DNA from 2 places in the Brevibacillus sp. AG genome. Region 2 is predicted to be linked to the other one. Evidence: a T-box and tRNA genes for the amino acid it is inferred to sense, from the RefSeq annotation. Region 2 holds a T-box; the other holds one or more tRNA genes.

Region 1 (10,117 bases), on a different contig from region 2:
ACCGTCAATCATGGTGCAGGAATGGAGGTCATGGAAGAGGAGCACGGGCATGGAAGTGTCTCGATGACCCACCGGTAATGAGTAGATATTCAGTTGAAAAACATGCCTATACAAAAGCAAGCAAAAGGCCAAGTCGGTTTTCATGTCGACTTGGCCTTTTGAACGTTTATGACCGTTTTTGTACATAATATCCTGCTTTCCTAGTGGATACTAACCAACACAGATACTATCGATGGAAAGGACCTGCCATGAGCGATCCGTTTTTTAGCAACTACAAAGCATTCGTTGTCATACCAGCGGATGAGAAGCAAATGGGACCGGAGCCTTTTGACCCGAAGGATTACGCCAGCCATTTCATCCTGACGTTTTCGTTGTACGATGCAGTTATTTCCTCCTGGAGGGAAGCGACAAAGTATAAAGTGCAGGCAAAAAAGGGCCTGTTGAATGTGATCGATGGTTTCAACGCCAAACGCCGTGGTACAGCCCGTCTGCATTTGTTGGAAATGGAAGAAGACCAGGCGTATTTCGTCCTGGCCTTGTCGTTGAAAATCCAAAAGGAAAATGAGAAAGTGGTCATGGAGATGATCACCAATCTGCTGGAGAAAGATTTCGCAACCGACCTGTTGATCGGAGAGACCTGGTATCAGATCATTGGTGCCAAAGGAAAATTCGAGCGGAAGCTGTTCTCCTACAGTGTCCAGCCGTACGATTATCGACCGAAGTAATCAGCTAGTGCTTCCGTAATCGCCTGCGCAGCTTTGTCCTGATAGGACGATGTACGAACAATGCCTTCATCCTTTGGATTCGATAGGAAGCCAAGCTCAATTAAGACGGATGGATCACTATTTTCGCGCAGGACGTGATAATTGCCGAATGAAATGCCGTTGCTTCTTAATCCGATGCCACCACCCAAGCGAGTCTCAATCGCTCGAGCTAACGGCTCATCTTTGTCTTGCGAATAATAAAACGTAAGTGTCCCGCTATTTGGCTTCGGAGAAGAATTGTAATGGATGCTGATGAAGGCATCTGCCGCCTTGGATTCGCTAAAAGCGACACGCTGCGATAGCGAAGGCTTTTCTGTGTCACTGGTCCTCGTCATGAAGACTTGCGCACCGCGTTGTCGCAGTTTGCTGGCGAGCAGCATGGACGTTTTGTAATTCAACGTTTTTTCCATACTATTCCACTTCGTACCCTGTGTCCCGATATCAGAACCACCATGTCCCGGGTCGATGACGATGACTTTCCCTTTTAAGCCAGGCGTTTTGGAGCTTTTGGACACCGGAGCGCTGGACTTGGCATCGCCAATATACGTCGCAGACACCCAGCCTGTTTGTCCGTTGGAAGTTCTCGCTTGGATCCAGTCTGCTTGCTTTTGCAAAATGTCTACACGGGTTCCTCTGGGCAGCGAAAGGATAATCTCATGGCTCGTGCTTGGTCCTTTTCGCATTCGAAGCGAATCGGCCAAAACTGTGCCTTGCTTGCTTTTGACAGTGGTTGTATTGGCTGGGGAAGAAGCTGAACCCGCACTCGTTACCGCACCTTTTTGCAAGTAATATCCCGCGACCCAGCCTACCTTTTGATTGTATCTAATTTTTGCCCAACCGTATGCTTCATCGGTAATCGTCACGACCGCTCCATATGGCACGGTAGCGACAACAGAAGCATTGGGGGCTGGTTCACTGCGAACGTTCAGAGAGGTTGCGATCACTTTTGCCTGGATGACACTTGCTGCTTGCGTCGGCTCCGTAATAAACGGCCATGACAGACTAAGCCATAGCCCACATATGAGAGACGCTTTTTTACATGTTGTTTTCATCATTTCTACCTCTGACTTGGATTAGCTACTATCTCACCTGAACTATAATAAGGGAAATGCAGGAAATCGAATAGGGTATGATTTCCTGATTTTTTGGGACAATCAAAGTGGAGATTCAGTATATCTTGCCAAGGCGTTCATTGCCGACTCTGCCATTCGCTGTTTGAGTTGATCGTTTTCTACTACTTTTACCCGCAGGCCGAGAAAACGAATGCGCGATAAAATAAACTCCTGTTCGTCAGATAGAAAGTGCAGGGTGATCGTATACACCTGCGATTCTGGATCAAAAGCGACCTCTTTGTCAAAGCAGGAGAAGGCGTACAAGATGCGTTGGAGCTCAGCGTTGTAACGACGGATGATCACAATTTTTGCCATCTGCTTGCGCTGTTGGATCTGTTCCGAAATGGTCGGTAAAAAACTGTCATACCATACATCTTCTATGTGAAGCTCATCGACGGAGCGAATGAGATGCAGCGGAGTCGTGATCAGGCGATTGGAAGACATGTTCAGCCAGATCAGGTACCAGGCCTTCTTGGCAAGTGAATATTCCAGCTTGTAGGGAACCCCTCGTTGATTGCGAAAAACCGGGCCTTTGTTCGTGGCTGCGGTTATTTTTATGTGATTCTTGCCAAGTATGATTCGTCGCAGGGTGCGCACGAATGGACTCCAGAGTTGTTTGGCCTGTGTTTGCGCTTTTTCCACGACTCGTTCTTGTTCGGTCGATTCACTTTCTGGTATGTGTGTCAAACGGCGAAGCTTATCGAGTGTAGCGGGCTCGAAAATTTCTGCCGCAGACGGATTCGCCAACATCAGGGCGAGCCACGCTTTTTCGTGTGAAGTTACCGGATAAACACCTGCTTCATCCAGCCGCGTCACTAGCTGGTAATTATGTATCTTATCAAACAGATTCATAGTAGGCGAGCAGCTCCTCCCATTCTTTTTGGAATTGCTTGCGAAGAAACAGCGGTTCAAGTACTTCGACGCTTGAACCGAAGCTGCGAATCCACGGGGTAATTTCCATCGTGCTGTTCACGTTTATCTCGTACACAAAGTTCTCCCGTGATTCTTCTGTCACAATCCCCCATTGTCCTTGTGCCTCCACTCGCTCTTGGATAAAGGAATGAGGCATGTTGCGAGGCTGAAAAAAGCGAAGGCGTACGGTTACGAGTTTTCCGGTATCAATCAGCCAACTATGGGCAATGCGCTCATCCGCACTTGCTTGTAAGGAAGAGAAGATTTCCGGCGTAACGGAATTGCCTGTTACGAGCTTGGTCATACCTTCCACACGGTATTTGCGCAGCGGACCATTGCCGCACCCTTGTGCCAGCAAGTACCATCTGCCGTATTGATGATCAAAAATAACCCGGAGTGGAATCACCTTTTGATGTCGCCCGGATGAATCCCGTTGGAAGGCCGGATTTGTATTTTGGGAATCGTAAAACTTTCGACGTTTGGGCGTGTAGTAGTGAAATTCAACGATTTTTCGCTGACGAATAGCTTCCGTGAGTAGCAAAGCTTGATATTCATCGAGAATACGTGAGACAAAATGATATTTGTATAAAAACGCAGATGCATCGGTTATCTTCAAGCGATATTTGAGATAACGCTTCACTTTTTCTTGCAGGAGATAACCAGGGACGGCCGGTAGCTGTGTATTGGCCATGAAGTCGATGAAATCATACAGATCTAATAGCTCGTCGTCCGTCAGCGAGTCTAGTAGCTCACCATCGAATTGATAAACGTACGGTCTGACTTCACTACTATTTTTTATCACGCCAATTTCTTCGAGGTATTTCATGTCCTGGCGAATCGTTTTTTCATCGGGCTCTGTATCCACAAACGTATCCAGCAAGTCTTTAATGGAGAGAGGCTGTTGTCTGAGCTTTTCCAAGATGTGCGACAGTCGCTCTACTTCCGAATCCTTCAATGATTTTGCATGATACAAAAACATCAAGAAATTGTCCGTCACCTCAAAATAGTTGTAACGAAGCTGCGCGTAATACTCTTTTTTCTCCTCATCGCCGACATGCTGATAAAAGGTCGATTGGATGTCCTTCAGCTTTTTTATCGTTTTATCAAGCGTATGAACGGAGATCCCGAGCCGCTCGGCTAACTGCTGCCGATTGTAGGCACCAGCGGTCAAAAACAGGAGACGGAGCAATTGCAGCTCTTTGTCAAAGCTTTCGCGTGCCATTACATTCATCCTTATTCATTCGTCATTTATTTCCAAATTAGTCCTCATATTACGAAGAGGCTGAAGAGAAGTCAATGATAAAAAGAGGTTCGTAATACTTTTACCATGTTCAAACCACATGCACGGATGGAAAATAAGGGTATGAAAAACAGCGCAGGCTGTGAGAGACAGGAGAAATGGATGATGAAAACAATCTTGCATGGAAACAACCATCGTGAAGTAAAGCTGGAGAATGGAGATGTGCACGTTTTTGCGAATGACGAAGTCTTTGCGAGCTTCGGTGAACGCGTATATCAAATGGCAGACAATAATTTGCGTATTCCGCGAAATGTTTATTTTTCGTATACGCCCGATGCGCATGTGGGCGTTGGGACCTGCATTGGGACGACAGCGGTTTGGAATCTTGCCGATGGATTTGTCTCGCCTTCCATCGTCGGATCAGACATTGGATGCGGAATGCGTGTGCATCTGACTCCGTTGCATCGAGACGACCTCAAAGACAAGAGCCTAAAACGTGCATTGATTGAAGCGATCGAAGCGTACGTCCCGACAAACGAACGGGGAAATACGCATTTTACAGATATTCGCTTGGAGGAAGTAGTGAAGCATGGCTTAAAAGGACTCCCTAGCAACTACATTCCGGATACAGAAGAAGCGCCCGACATGCTAAGCCGTTCTTTCTCGCATGTGGAAAAGTACACATTTGAATTCGACCATTCCTTCCTGGAGCAAATACCGCAAAAATCTTGGAGTCGCGGGTGGGGCCAGTTGGGAACATTGGGGGGCGGTAACCACTTTATTGAAATCCAGCATATCGAGATCGCGGAGGAGAACAGGGAGATTGCGAAAGCGTGGGGACTGTTCGATGGTCAGGTCGTCATCATGATTCATTCCGGTTCGCGGGCGTGGGGGGCAATGCTAGGACGTGATTATACCAAAAGCTTCAAGGAAGCCATGTACAAATGGGGGATTCATAATCCCGAGCCGAGCCTGGTATATGCTCCGATTCAAAGCGAGGAAGGGCAACAGTATTTGAATTTGATGTACTCCGCGCTGAACTTTGCGGTAACGAATCGGCATATGATCGGATTTTCTGTTGAGCAGGCGTTTCGCGATGTTTTCGGTAACGAGATGCGTACGCCAGTCCTGTATGATTTGATGCATAATTACGCCTTGAAAGAATTCCATCGCAACACACCGATGCTCGTTCATCGCAAAGGAGCGACGAAGGCGTTGCCAGCAGGCCATTTCCAAAATCCGAAGGCTTACCGTGAAACGGGACATCCAGCTTTGATCCCAGGTTCTATGGGAACATCGTCCTATATCATGGTCGGATCGGACGCCGGAGCCAAAAACTTTTATTCGATCTGCCATGGCGCAGGGCGTGTTCGTTCCCGCAAAGCAACGAAGGAGCTTGTGACCATCGATCAATTCGAGCAGGCAATGCGCGTAGGACAGGAAGACGAGATCATGGTGAATCACCGTTCGCTCGCTTCCATCCTTGATGAATGCCCGCAAGCCTATAAAGATGTAGATCAAATCATCGATTCGGTTGTGGGAGCAAATCTTGCATCTGTCGTCGCAAAATGTAACCCTCTTATTGCCATAAAAGGAGTATAATGAAGAGTGGCTTCCTGAAAAGTTTTAGGGGGAGCCACCTTTTGTGATTTAACTTACACTAAATAATAGAAATTAAATTGTGAACAAATTGCGTGAGAAGTTTCAAAAAATAGGTTCGAATGTAACATAAATTGCTTCGCTTCCTCAACCGATACCAAAAGAGAGACAAAATAGGGGAGATAGGGGAACAGATATGCCTACATACTATTACTTCACCTGCCTAAAATGCCGAACCCGGGGGGGAGTTTTCGGCGAACAGGCCTGGGGCTGGGGGAACTTTGACATGATCGAGTCCTTCAAATACCTGGCTCACCACATCCGTACATGCGGAGAAGATTCGATTCGCGTGATTTCTGAGGATGTAGATGATTATGTAGATCAGCTGCACGGAGAGTACAACACCTTCCTTGAGCAAACGAAGCATATATTTCCGCATTCCAAAGATTGGGAGTTCCTTGATCGATGGAAAACATTAAAAGTAGAAGAAATGAAGCTAAAATGGGTCGAGGAAAACCGGATTATGCATCCAGATGATCGGATGAAAATATGCGGAGTTCTTGATGCAGTGGACATCTTGAAAGAAGGGGCGGGTAGAGTCTCCTTCAGTGCTAGCGTGACGGATGAGGATGGGAAGGTGTGGAAAATCGTTGCTGATATGCGCGAATTACCCATTTTAAAACATTCGTATATCATCATTGGCGTCATGCAAGAGCATTCTATATTAGGGGAAGTCATTGAGGTGTACAAGATGATTCCACGAGTCGCTGTTCAAGACGAAAGGGGTAACGATCATGATTCTGGAGACAATCGGGCAATTACTAATTAAAGTGCGCGAGGAAAATCCACTTGTACATAACATGACGAACGTAGTTGTCACGAACTTTACAGCGAACGGCTTGTTAGCCCTTGGTGCATCACCTGTCATGGCGTACGCCAAGCAAGAGGTGGCAGACATGGCAAAAATCGCAGGAGCCCTTGTATTAAATATAGGGACATTGAATGAGCATGAGATCGAAGCGATGCTGATCGCAGGAAAATCGGCGAATCAGCATGGCGTGCCTGTTTTGTTTGATCCAGTGGGAGCGGGAGCAACATCGTACCGAACCGAGACAAGTCAACATCTTGCGCAGGAACTCGACCTTACCCTCATAAGAGGAAATGCTGCCGAGATTGCCAATGTCATCGGGGAGCGCTGGGAGATTAAAGGTGTAGATGCGAAGGAAGCGGGCGGAGATGTCGAGGACCTAGCGAGAGCAGCAGCGAAAAAGCTCAAGACAATCGTTGCGATTACAGGCAAGGTCGATGTGATTTCGGATGGAGAAACGACTTACTCGATCCGGAATGGTCATCCCATCTTAACGAAGGTGACCGGAACTGGCTGTTTGTTAACGTCTGTTATGGGAGCGTTTGCAGCCATTGCAAATGACAAGCTGATCGCAGGAGCTGCTGCATTGGTATGCTACGGTGTTGCTGCGCAGCTGGCAGCAGAGAAAGCAGCAGGAGTAGGTCCAGGCAGTTTCCAAGTCGAATTTTTGAATGCCTTGCATAACGTGACCGCAGACGATGTTCGCCGTTTTGGGTATATCGAAAAAAGAGAATAAAAATTCCCCTTTAAAAAAGGGGAGAAAAATGGCCGTAGAACGATTAAGCTAGATATGTTAGACAGTAGCTGTAATTTCGTAGTGAATAAGACAGCAGCTTCTTCTGGTGCTCGGATAGTGCTAGGAATATAAATTCTACTTGATCATCATCGTATGGACGGACATAAAAACGGGAAATACCATGACAAATAATTTCTCTCTTTAACGTCAGCGCCACACTGGCGTCTGTTCGTATGTGCAATTCCACGCTGCGTACCCTCCTTGGACATTCAATAGAGTACCAAAAAAATACAAGGAAAAACAAGGGAATTATGTCTGATTCATGTCCAAGTTGTTACCAATTTTCGTATGAAAACTGACAAGGAGAACGATTCAGAAAAGACTAGCGGGGGTTGCTGGGAAAGCACCCTGTTCGAGAGAAAAAATTCGAGATGAGACCGGCCATTCTCCCTTTTTCCGTTGAGTTATTTACTTTATTTCGAAGGCAGCGTACGAGCTCCTGATCGCAATGACAAGAAAAATAGCCGTGCTTTCGATAGCAATCATCATGCCTCTTGCAGCATCTGTCGACGTCATCAATCGGCGCATCCGGCCCGGAGCATCCAGGCCCACACCAGTTTCCGTACAAACAGGGTAAGCCTACTGATCGGCGTTTTCTTTTTGACAACTGGCATCACTCCGTCTTGTAAAGGGATACTACTTGTATCATATTGAACAGAAAGTGAACTTGCTTTAGGCAATCTCCCTTTTTTCGTTTCGATAGATATTCGCCTGATATGAATTACACGGAGGTCTACCAAGGGATAAACTTTCAAAATATCACTTGAAATCATATTGGGAATATGATAGATTAATTCTTGCCGAAGCGAACGCTTGCAGGCTCGATGGATGGATGTCCGAGCGGCCGAAGGAGCACGATTGGAAATCGTGTAGGCGGTGTCGAACCGTCTCGTGGGTTCAAATCCCACTCCATCCGCCATCATACATGGCCCGTTGGTGAAGCGGTTTAACACAGCAGCCTTTCACGCTGTCATACAGGGGTTCGAATCCCCTACGGGTCACTTAAACATCCCGTATAGTAATCCGGGGCCCCCGCAAAGTACTCGGAATATGCTTCATTGTATTGGCGTCACTTTGTGGGGTTATCTGGAGGCTTAGCTCAGCTGGGAGAGCATCTGCCTTACAAGCAGAGGGTCGGCGGTTCGATCCCGTCAGCCTCCACCATTTTTATATGCGGTCGTGGCGGAATTGGCAGACGCGCTAGATTCAGGTTCTAGTGGTGGCAACACCGTGGAGGTTCAAGTCCTCTCGACCGCACCAAGCAAACCCTATACATGGCGGTCGTGGCGAAGGGGTTAACGCACCGGATTGTGGCTCCGGCACTCGTGGGTTCAAGTCCCATCGATCGCCCCATATATGTTCAAAATGTAAAATGAAACAGCCCAGCGGTGGCTCCTGTAGAGGAACTCCGGCTGGGCTTTCTTTGTATCTGTCTACGAATGAGCAACAGGCTGATAAAAGTGAAGGCGATTGCCAAAAGGATCGGTCACGCTCACTTCGCGTGTTCCCCACGGCGTCTCCTCTAAACCGGGACAAGCGTACTTGTATCCTTGACGCAACAGTGACTGATGAAAAAGTTCAATGTCCTCTACCTGTACGCGAATCGCTGAGCCAGGACAAGCATCCCCGTGATGCTCAGATAGATGAATCGTGCACGATGGAGAGGAAATTTGCATGTACAAAGGAAAATGCTCCTCGTAACGATGCTCCCAATCAATCTGAAACCCTAGAAACTCTACATAAAATTCTCTTGCCTTCTCAACGTCAAACATGCGAAAAATAGGCGTTATGATCTGATTCATTTGCCCAGAAACCTCCGGATTGTATTGAGGGAGGCGAGGTGCACCCCTTCGTGAAAGATCGTTCGGACAAGCACTTGTGCAATCGTATGCATGCCGGATTCAGTTGCGGGAAACTCTTCTTCTAATCGATCCTTGTAAGTAGCTTGTATCGTCTGAGGTTGTTCTTGTAATAAGGAGACGAGTACTTCGAGTTTCGGTGGTGGTGTATCCCAGTCAGCAGGTTTTGTACCGAAGTTAAACCATTCGTTGAAGCCAGGGGGGATTGGGATCGTTTCTTTTGTAAGGTGAGCGATCCATAAATACTGATCGAGATAGATGTGCCCCAGATTCCACAAGATATTGTTGGAGAAACCATCGGGAATGATGTTCACATCTTCATCCGTCAAACCATCGATAGCTTTTAACGTCTCCTGTCGATAATCCTCTAGCTGCTGGAATAGCACCTTGTGCCGCTTTTCCATACTTTTTCCCCCTTGAGTGGCAGTCTTCGCAAATAAATTCGAGTCAGAGAATCTACTTCCTTCTATAAGAAGGGGAAGTACTAACAAAAAAGCGTGCAGAACAACTCGTCTGCACGCTTTTTTGTATGTTGTGTATAGGAAACGGCGCTACATTCTTTCCTGCTCGAGGGCATGAGAAGGGGAGAATAGTTTCCGCCATTTTACTTGCGGTACGCAAATGGCAGCGAGGATCATAAATACGCCACCCCATTGAGGGAGAGAGACAGTCTCTTGAAGCACGAAACTCGACAAGAGTACGACTGTGGGCAGCTCCACTGCACTTAAAATGGTAGCCAGTCCATTACCGATCCGTGGCACACCAACAGCCAAACAGAAGATCGGGATGACCGAACCGAAGATCGCAACCAAAAGACCGAGCGGCAGCAAACCTTGCAGAAGCTGACCATTTATCAGGAAAGTCGGTGGATAAATGATCGAGAGCATCAGGGCAGCGATACCAATCGAAATCGCGCTTCGCAAGTATGGATCCATTCCAGGGAGAATTCGCCCGCTGAAGAAAATAA
Region 2 (10,117 bases):
CTACAGGTTTGCCAGCTAATGAGTTGGGCCCGTATTCAGTGAAAACCGATCAAGTAGAAAATTTGATGTCCGCACGTGATTCGGCTATCCTCGCACGTGCTCTGATCCGTGATTTCCCTGAGGCATTGGAAGTTTCCAAAAAAACAAACTTCACATTCCGAACAGGTACCCCACAAGAGTGGAGCAAGAAAAGCTTCAACTGGATGCTGCCTGGTCTGATTAGCTACTATCCGGGCGTAGACGGATTGAAAACAGGGCATACACTTGCAGCGGGCTATTGCTTTACAGGGACGGCTGTTCGTGACAACATGCGTTTGATTAGTGTAGTAATGAATACAGATAGCAATACAAAGCGTTTCGCGGAGACCAGAAAACTGTTTGACTACGGTTTTAGCAATTACAAACTGACGAAACAAATGGACAAGAATGTACCAGTTAAAGGGTTTGAAATAGCCCCTGTGAAAAACGGTGTAGAGGTAACAGTTCCAGCCGTTACAGGTAGCGAAGTAAATATGATTACAAAGATCGGTACCGAAGCAAAATTCACACCAACTGTTACCTTCCAGGATCTGACCGCGCCAATTACGCAAGGACAGGTTGTCGGTAAGATCGTATTGAAAGAAGAAGGCATGAAGGATACGGATTATTTGCAGCCTGAAGACGCGACAAAAGCAGGTGTTGATGTAGTAGCAGGACAGGCAGTAGAGGAAGCCAGCTGGATTCGTCTGTTCTTCCGCAGCATCATAGAGTTTTTCAGCAATTTGTTTAGCAGTGGGACAGGAAATTAAATAATTGTTGTTTTCCCCTACATCTATCGTTTACAATGACGGTAACAGGAACCATAACACCACATAACAGTTTCGGTTCTGACTCATGATGTAGGGGGTAATGACATGGTACAAGTAGGAACATCCCGCGTAAAAAGAGGTATGGCTGAAATGCAAAAAGGCGGCGTTATTATGGACGTCGTAAATGCTGAACAAGCAAAAATTGCAGAAGCAGCGGGTGCTGTTGCTGTAATGGCTTTGGAGCGTGTACCGTCTGACATTCGTGCAGCTGGTGGAGTTGCGCGTATGGCGGACCTTAGCATTGTAGAGGAAGTACTGAATGCTGTTTCGATCCCTGTTATGGCAAAAGCTCGTATCGGTCATTTTGTTGAAGCGCGTGTTCTTGAGTCTCTGGGTGTAGATTATCTCGATGAGAGTGAAGTACTCACTCCGGCAGATGACTTGTACCATATCAATAAAAAAGAGTTCACTGTACCGTTTGTATGTGGCGCCCGTGATCTGGGTGAAGCTCTCCGTCGTATCGGAGAAGGTGCATCCATGATCCGCACAAAAGGTGAGCCAGGAACCGGAAACATTGTAGAGGCTGTTCGTCATATGCGTACGATGATGTCCCAAATCCGCAAAGTGCAAGCCATGTCCTACGATGAACTGATGGCGGAAGCCAAAAACCTGGGTGCTCCATACGAACTTCTTGAAGCGGTACACAAAACAGGTAAGCTGCCAGTCGTAAACTTCGCAGCAGGCGGAGTAGCAACACCAGCAGATGCTGCCCTGATGATGCAATTGGGCTCCGATGGCGTGTTTGTTGGATCTGGTATCTTTAAATCAGAGAATCCAGAGAAGTTTGCTCGCGCGATTGTGGAAGCGACCACCCACTACACGGATTACGAACTGATTGCTCGCGTATCCAAAGGCTTGGGGACGGCAATGCCAGGTATCGAAATCTCCAAAATTCGTGAAGCTGATCGCATGCAAGAGCGCGGCTGGTAAGGTGAGTAGCATGAAAATCGGCGTACTCGCTCTACAAGGAGCTGTAGCAGAACATGTGCGACTGCTAGAAGAGGTTGGTGCCACAGCCGTCCCGGTCAAAAAAGTAGAAGAACTGGATGACCTCGACGGGCTGGTCATTCCCGGCGGAGAGAGCACCACGATTAGCAAGCTGATGCACAAGTACGGATTCATGGAGGCGGTTCAAGAGTTCGGTAAGGCGAACAAGCCGATCTTCGGAACTTGCGCAGGATCGATCCTTCTGGCAAAACAGATTCAAGGACAAGACGATTGCCATCTAGGGTTGATGGACATCAAAGTCGAGCGGAATGCTTTTGGTCGCCAAAAGGAGAGCTTTGAAGTCTTGATGCCTGTTGCGGGTGTGGCGGCAGATTACCCGGCAGTGTTCATCCGGGCACCGTATATCATGGAAGTAGGAGAGAACGGTCAAGTCTTGGCCAAGCACGAAGACAAGATTGTTGTCGCCCGAAGCGGTCACTATTTGGCAGCAGCCTTTCACCCAGAATTGACCGAAGATACAAGACTGCACAAATACTTTCTCGACATGGTCAAGGAATACAGAAGCTAGCTGTCATACCGGAAGATCGGCCGTCAAAAAGGCGCCGATCTTCTTTTTTTCTGAAAAGATCGAGGTGGGCTGCTCTTTACATACGTATAGAACCTGTAGTACAGTTAACAATAATAGTATTCATGAATGAGAATGCGATGATGAGAACAAGTACTTCACAAGAGCCAGGCCTAGAGAGTCGGTGGTAGGTGCAAACCGATCCGGTTATGTGAAAGAATCCATCTCGGAGTGGCAAAGGAACAACAACTTTGCCCGGAACCGTCCCGTTATGACGGAAGAGTGGGCATATGCATGAAGGATTGCTGCATGTGTCAACGAGGGTGGCAACGCGGGTATACAACACTCGTCCCTTACCAGGGGACGGGTGTTTTTTGTTTTTTTTCAATACGATTCGGAGGGATTTACACATGTTGGACGTAAAAGTATTACGCCAGGATTTGGAAGAAGTAAAACGCCGTTTGGCTTACCGCAATGAAGATATTTCTGCGTTGGATCAATTCGTAGAAGTAGATGAAAAGCGTCGCCAAATCATCCAAGAAGCAGAAGCGCTGAAAAATAAGCGTAACACGGTATCCGAGCAAGTAGCGGTTATGAAACGCAATAAGGAAAATGCAGACCATCTGATCGCTGAAATGAAAGAAGTAAATGAACGCATCAAAGCTTTGGATGAAGAGCTGCGCCAACTGGATGAGCAGTTGGAGTTCATTTTGCTGAGCCTCCCGAACCTGCCGCACGAAAGCACGCCGATCGGGACGACAGAAGACGATAACGTGATTGCCTGGACATGGGGAGAGCCACGTGCATTTGACTTCGAGATTAAGCCTCACTGGGAGCTGGCTAGCCAAGCAGGCATCCTCGATTTTGAAACGGCGGCAAAAGTAACAGGAAGCCGTTTTGTTTTCTATAAAGGCTTGGGCGCACGTCTGGAGCGCGCACTGATGAACTTCATGATGGATCTGCACTCGAATGAGCATGGCTATGAAGAAGTGATCCCACCGTTTATCGTCAACCGCACGAGCATGACGGGAACGGGTCAATTACCTAAGTTCGAAGAGGATGCATTTAAAATCGAGGGACCAGATTACTTCCTGATTCCAACTGCAGAGGTGCCAGTCACCAATATGCATCGTGATGAAATCATGGATGGAGCAGATCTCCCTCGCTACTACACTGCTTTTAGCGCATGTTTCCGTTCGGAAGCGGGTTCTGCTGGCCGTGATACGCGTGGGTTGATTCGTCAGCATCAATTCAACAAAGTTGAGCTGGTGAAATTCGTGAAACCAGAAGAGTCTTATGACGAACTCGACAAACTGGTGAAAAACGCTGAAAAGGTGCTTCAACTGCTTGGACTGCCATACCGTGTCTTGAGCATGTGCACAGGCGATCTAGGATTTACGGCTGCGAAGAAATTCGACCTGGAAGTTTGGATTCCAAGCGGTGGCACATACCGTGAAATCTCGTCTTGCTCGAACTTTGAAGATTTCCAAGCGCGCCGCGCCAATATCCGTTTCCGTCGCGATACAAAATCGAAGCCGGAATTTGTGCATACATTGAATGGTTCTGGTTTGGCGATTGGACGTACAGTAGCAGCGATCTTGGAGAACTACCAAGAGGCAGATGGAGCCATCGTGATTCCAGAAGTTCTTCGACCGTACATGGGCGGAGTAGACAAGATCGCACCGAAGTAATAAGCAAGAGATAAGGAAAGCAGCTCTTGATCCATAACGGGTCAAGGGCTGTTTTATATTGTGTACTAATACAGGTGGAATTTTTTAAAAAACGTGTTGCACTGTACTAATCTCTGTTATATAATAAAAACAAATTTTAAGAATATTGTTTTAATACAGAAATGGAGGAATGGAGAATGGACTGCTATCGATGTGAAGGAAACGGAGAACAAAATTGCCCAAAATGTGGAGGCGTTGGTCATGATGCCAACGGAGCGGCTTGCCACAATTGCTTGGGAGATGGTCATGTATGCTGCAGCCATTGCAGTGGCAGCGGGTATCAGGAGTAAGGACATTTTTTTTGCTCTTGCTGTTATATAATAAAAAACATTTTATCAATCTGTATCATAATAACTTTGGAGTAAGGGAGGAGGAGCTGTTTTGACTACCGTACCAACGAATCCATATCCACTGGAGGTGCAGATTTCCGGTGAAATGCACCCCGGTTATCAAGATATCCTGACACCAGAAGCGATTCAATTCGTGATGAAGCTGGAGCAAAGGTTTGGCGATAGACGACAACAATTGTTGGCTAAACGCGTGGAGCGTCAATTGCAGATCGATGCAGGTCAACTACCCGATTTTCTACAGGAAACAGCGGATATTCGTAAAGGAGATTGGACTGTTGCTCCATTGCCCAAAGATTTGCAGGACAGACGGGTGGAGATTACGGGACCTTCGGGTGATCGGAAAATGGTCATCAATGCACTGAACTCGGGTGCTCGGCTTTTCATGGCTGATTTTGAGGACGCCAACTCACCGACATGGGAGAACACCATCCAAGGCCAAATCAACATGAAGGATGCGGTACGCCGCAATATCTCTTACATCAGTCCGGAAGGCAAATCATACACCCTCAATGAAAAGACAGCGGTTTTGATCGTGCGTCCTCGTGGCTGGCATCTTGAAGAAAAGCACATTCTCCTCGATCGAAAACCGATCTCCGGCAGCCTGCTTGACTTCGGACTTTACTTTTATCACAACGTAGACGCTCTTATCGCGAATCAGACAGCACCGTATTTCTACTTACCGAAACTGGAGAGCCATCTGGAGGCTCGCCTCTGGAACGACGTCTTCCTTTTCGCGCAGGATGAATTAAATATTCCACGCGGCACGATTTGCGCGACAGTATTGATCGAGACGATTCTTGCAGCTTTTGAGATGGATGAGATTCTGTACGAGCTGCGCGAGCATAGTGCAGGACTGAATTGCGGACGTTGGGATTACATTTTCAGCTATATCAAAAAGCTGCGGAATCAGCCTGATGTCATTACACCGGATCGTGCCCAAGTAACCATGACAGTTCCGTTCATGAAAGCATACACCACGCTGGCCGTGAAGACTTGCCATAAACGGATGGCGCCTTGCATTGGCGGAATGGCTGCACAAATTCCGGTGAAAAATGACCCGGTACAAAATGCAGAAGCCATCGCCAAAGTGCGCGCTGACAAAGAGCGGGAAGCGTACGATGGACATGATGGGACGTGGGTTGCTCACCCAGGGCTAGTGCCGGTAGCTATGGAAGTGTTCGATCGCTTGATGAGAGAGCCGAACCAAATCTGGTACAAACGTGAAGATGTGGATGTATCCGCTAAGAAACTGCTGGCAGTTCCAGAGGGCACGATTACAGAAGCGGGTGTCCGTACGAACATAAGCGTAGGCATACAGTACATCGAGGCTTGGTTGCGAGGCTCTGGGGCTGTACCGATCAACAATCTGATGGAGGATGCGGCTACAGCAGAAATTTCGCGGGCACAAGTCTGGCAATGGATGCGTCATCGTCACGGAGTCTTGCAGGATGGTAGAAAGGTGACGGAAGGTTTGGTGAAGCAATGGTTGAGTGAGGAGCTGCAAGCGATCAAGCAAGCAATCGGTCAAGAGAGGTACGACAACAGCAAGTATCCGATTGCTGGTGATCTGTTCTTGCAATTGGTAACGACAGAAGATTTCGAAGACTTCCTAACTGTACCGGGTTATCGCTATTTGTAAAAATAAAAAGAGTGGGGGAAATGAAAATGACGAAAGCAAACAAGCAAGAAGCAATTCAACAGGTGGAGCAAAGCTGGCAAGGCGAGCGTTTTGAAGGAATTACACGTCCATATACGGCAGAAGATGTCGTTCGTCTGCGCGGTTCCGTACAAATCGAACATACACTGGCTCGTCTAGGGGCAGAGCGTCTGTGGAGCCTCTTGCATACCGAGCACCATATTAAAGCGTTGGGGGCTTTGACCGGGAATCAAGCGATTCAGCAGGTAAAGGCAGGATTAAAAGCGATTTATTTGAGTGGCTGGCAGGTAGCGGCCGATGCCAATCTGTCTGGTCAGATGTATCCTGATCAAAGCCTCTACCCGGCAAACAGTGTTCCCCAAGTCGTAAAAAGAATTAATCAGGCATTGCAACGGGCTGATCAGATCGATCAATCAGAAGGGGGTACCGAGACGAATTGGTTTGCTCCGATCGTAGCAGATGCAGAAGCGGGCTTTGGTGGGCCACTGAACGTCTTCGAATTGATGAAGGGTATGATTGAAGCGGGCGCAGCGGGGGTGCATTTTGAAGACCAGCTGGCTTCCGAGAAAAAATGCGGCCATATGGGTGGGAAGGTACTGATTCCGACGCAAGCAGCCGTCCGTAACCTGATTTCCGCACGATTTGCGGCAGATGTAATGGGGGTTCCAACGATTATCGTGGCACGTACCGATGCAAATGGCGCTTTCCTGATTACCAGCGACATCGACGAGCAGGATAAACCATTCCTGACGGGTGAACGAACAGCAGAGGGCTTCTTCCGTCTACGCGGCGGATTGGATGCAGCGATTGCCCGTGGACTGGCGTACGCTCCTTATGCAGATTTGATCTGGTGCGAGACTTCTGAGCCGAATTTGGAGGAAGCACGCCGTTTTGCAGAAGCGATCCATGCCAAATACCCGGGCAAGCTGTTAGCGTACAATTGCTCTCCTTCTTTCAACTGGAAAAAGAAGCTGGATGAACAGACCATCGCTCGCTTCCAGGAAGAGATCGGCGAGATGGGCTACAAGTTCCAATTTGTCACGCTTGCTGGCTTCCACTCCCTGAATTACAGCATGTTTGAACTGGCGCGCGGCTATCGTGACCGCGGAATGGCTGCCTACTCTGAATTGCAGCAGGCTGAGTTTGCCAGCGAAGTACATGGCTATACGGCAACTCGTCATCAGCGTGAAGTTGGTACCGGGTATTTCGATGAGGTCGCGCAGATTATCTCTGGCGGCAATTCCTCTACGACTGCGCTTAGCGGGTCGACGGAAGAGGAGCAATTCGCCCATAATTAAATAGGAAAAACGAAGGACTACGGTGGTTCTCTGGTATTCAGAGGGCCACTTTTTGCGTTCACGTCTATTTTTCATAGAGTCTTAATAGCTTTTTAACAACGCATTTATATCAGTTTCATTTTTGTTGTTTACGATTAGCTTAGAAAAAACAAAGGAATCAAACACAAATAAAAACGAAAAGGGGCCTTAAAGATGAGAGGGAACCAGTTAAGCTGGAAACGAACCGTTGTTGTCATGACATCCGTTTTTCTGCTTGCGGGATGTGCCACCGAGACGAAATCAGGCACTTCTCTGGATACGTCGCAATTGACCCTGGATCAAATCGTGGAAAAAGCAAAGCAGGAGGGAGAAGTCAACTCCGTGGGTATGCCGGACACGTGGGCAAACTGGGGAGAGACTTGGGGCAATCTCGCAAAGGAATACGGCTTGAAGCATACGGACACGGACATGTCGAGCGCAGAAGAATTGGCTAAATTTGAAGCAGAAAAAGAAGACGCCACAGCAGATATCGGCGACGTAGGCATCGCTTTTGGACCGTTAGCCAAGCAAAAAGGGCTGACGCTGCCTTACAAAACCTCTTACTGGAACGACATTCCCGACTGGGCAAAAGATGATGAAGGACATTGGTTGCTGGGCTATACCGGAACACTGGCCTTTATTACGGACAAGACAAAGGTACAAAATCCTCCCAAGACCTGGGCAGATTTGAAAAACGGCAGCTTCAAGATCGCGATCGGCGATGTCATGAAAGCGAATCAGGCACAATTTGCCGTACTGGCCGCGGCCTATGCTAATGGGGGAGATGAGAAAAATATTCAGCCCGGCATAGACTTTTTCGCTGAGTTGGCAAAAAACAAGCGGCTCAGTACGAGCGATCCGAGCCTTGCCAATCTAGAAAAGGGTGAGGTCGAAGTCGCTATCTTGTGGGACTTCAACGCGCTCGGGTACCGGGACAAAATCGATAAAAACCGCTTTGATGTCCTGATCCCGGAGGAAGCATCAGTCAGCAGCGGGTACGCAACTGTAATTAACAAGTACGCCAAGCACCCACACGCTGCCATGTTGGCTCGTGAATACATTCTCTCCGACGCTGGACAGTCCAATCTGGCTCGTGGCTATGCTCGACCGATTCGTGCTAACGCCAAGCTGGACGAATCCGCTAAAGCCATGCTGCTCCCCGATGAAATGTATAAAAACGCACGTCCGGTGGGCGATTTGACTGCTTGGGAAGAGACAGCTAAAAAATTGCCGCAGCTATGGCAAGAGCAGGTGTTAATCCATGTGCGCTAGTAAGCTCGCCATGATTGTGCTCGACGGATTGAGATTTGACACAGCCATCTCGCACATGGGGTACCTGCATCACCTGGTCGAGTACGGTATTGCGGCTCGCTTCCAGGTACGATCGGAATTGCCCAGTCTCTCTCGTCCTTTGTACGAGGTTCTTTTAACGGGAACCCCTGTGTGGAAAAACGGAATTTCCAGCAATCAGGCGGTTCGGCTTTCGCACCAGGAGAGTCTCTTTCACCTGACGCAGAAAAATGGGATGTCCAACGCTGCTGCCGCTTATTGCTGGGTAAGCGAGCTTTATAACAAGGCCCCGTTCAATCCGTTTCACGACCGAATTCAATTGAACACCGATAAGCCGATACAAAACGGGATGTTCTATTGGGAAGATCACTATCCGGATACACACTTGTTTGCTGACGCCAACTTTTTGTTGAATGGGTACAATCCGGATTTTCTTTACGTCCACTCCATGAATATCGATGATGACGGACATAAGCATACGGCCGATTCCGCGCGATATCGAAATCGGGTTCTGGCGGCAGATTCGATACTGGCAAATGTGCTTCCTGCGTGGATCGATGCGGGTTATCAAATCATCGTAACAGCCGATCATGGGATGACAGCTGATGGAAATCATGGCGGCACTTCTAGCGCTGACCGGGACGTTCCCTTGTTTGTCATCAGCAACCTGATATCTCCGGGTATTCGCGAGGAGGCAATTCCGCAATTGCAGGTCGCGCCGCTTGCCTGCCATTTGCTCGGCATCTCCCCCTCCAAAGAGATGCAGCCATTGAACGTATGAGGGCTGAGTAAGACGTCTCCCTAAGGGGGCGTCTTTTCCTCTAAGAAAGGAGCTTTTGCGATGAAACGATTTGTCAGTATGCTCTGGGTCACGACGATTCCGTTCTTTGCAATGATCGCTCTGTTTCTCCTCGTCCCATTGCTTTCCATGATCGGAGGGAGCTTTCAGGCCGAGGGGGGCGGCGGTTTTACCATCAGTCACTATCGTGAGATTTTTTCAAATCCGTATTACTTGCAGGCTTTTGAGAACAGCGTGCTCATCTCATTCCTGTCTGCTCTCATTGGAATCGTCGTTGCTGTTTTCGCTACCTATGCGATTACCCGTTTCCCACAGTCACTGCAACAGCGAATTCTTGTCATTACGAACTTAACCTCCAATTTTGCGGGGATTCCGCTCGCATTTGCCTTCATTGTCCTGTTGGGAAACAGTGGATTGTTTGTTTTGCTCGCGAAGCAACTGGGGATTGATTTTGGTCAGTCATTTACTCTGTATTCGTGGAGCGGCTTAACGCTTGTTTATATTTATTTTCAACTGCCTCTGGCAGTCATGCTGTTGTATCCCCTGTACAACGCCATTCAGAAACAATGGATGGAAGCGGCCGAGCTGCTTGGGGCCAGTCCCTCGAAGTTTTG

The links. The T-box of region 2 lies ahead of serS (serine--tRNA ligase). A T-box ahead of a tRNA ligase gene usually reads a tRNA of that ligase, here a tRNA-Ser.
Region 1: it has a tRNA-Ser gene. The T-box ahead of serS (serine--tRNA ligase) is inferred to sense a tRNA for this amino acid. The anticodon was not compared.

Annotation. Positions count from the first base shown of each region.
Region 1 is NZ_JAQMYO010000002.1:217,017-227,133, forward strand. It holds gene POF51_RS05955 (YitT family protein) at 1-78, shown strand, start outside; gene POF51_RS05960 (hypothetical protein) at 249-725, shown strand; gene POF51_RS05965 (N-acetylmuramoyl-L-alanine amidase) at 710-1,816, opposite strand; gene POF51_RS05970 (WYL domain-containing protein) at 1,919-2,728, opposite strand; gene POF51_RS05975 (helix-turn-helix transcriptional regulator) at 2,715-4,010, opposite strand; gene POF51_RS05980 (RtcB family protein) at 4,194-5,630, shown strand; gene POF51_RS05985 (hypothetical protein) at 5,914-6,456, shown strand; gene thiM (hydroxyethylthiazole kinase) at 6,422-7,231, shown strand; tRNA gene POF51_RS06000 (tRNA-Ser) at 8,118-8,210, shown strand; tRNA gene POF51_RS06005 (tRNA-Glu) at 8,219-8,292, shown strand; tRNA gene POF51_RS06010 (tRNA-Val) at 8,380-8,455, shown strand; tRNA gene POF51_RS06015 (tRNA-Leu) at 8,465-8,551, shown strand; tRNA gene POF51_RS06020 (tRNA-His) at 8,569-8,644, shown strand; gene POF51_RS06025 (glyoxalase superfamily protein) at 8,725-9,093, opposite strand; gene POF51_RS06030 (DinB family protein) at 9,090-9,554, opposite strand; gene POF51_RS06035 (EamA family transporter) at 9,702-10,117, opposite strand, start outside.
Region 2 is NZ_JAQMYO010000015.1:3,418-13,534, forward strand. It holds gene POF51_RS27900 (D-alanyl-D-alanine carboxypeptidase family protein) at 1-788, shown strand, start outside; gene pdxS (pyridoxal 5'-phosphate synthase lyase subunit PdxS) at 894-1,778, shown strand; gene pdxT (pyridoxal 5'-phosphate synthase glutaminase subunit PdxT) at 1,789-2,364, shown strand; T-box leader at 2,493-2,718, shown strand; gene serS (serine--tRNA ligase) at 2,772-4,052, shown strand; gene aceB (malate synthase A) at 4,473-6,080, shown strand; gene aceA (isocitrate lyase) at 6,107-7,396, shown strand; gene POF51_RS27930 (ABC transporter substrate-binding protein) at 7,589-8,686, shown strand; gene POF51_RS27935 (alkaline phosphatase family protein) at 8,676-9,485, shown strand; gene POF51_RS27940 (ABC transporter permease) at 9,546-10,117, shown strand, end outside.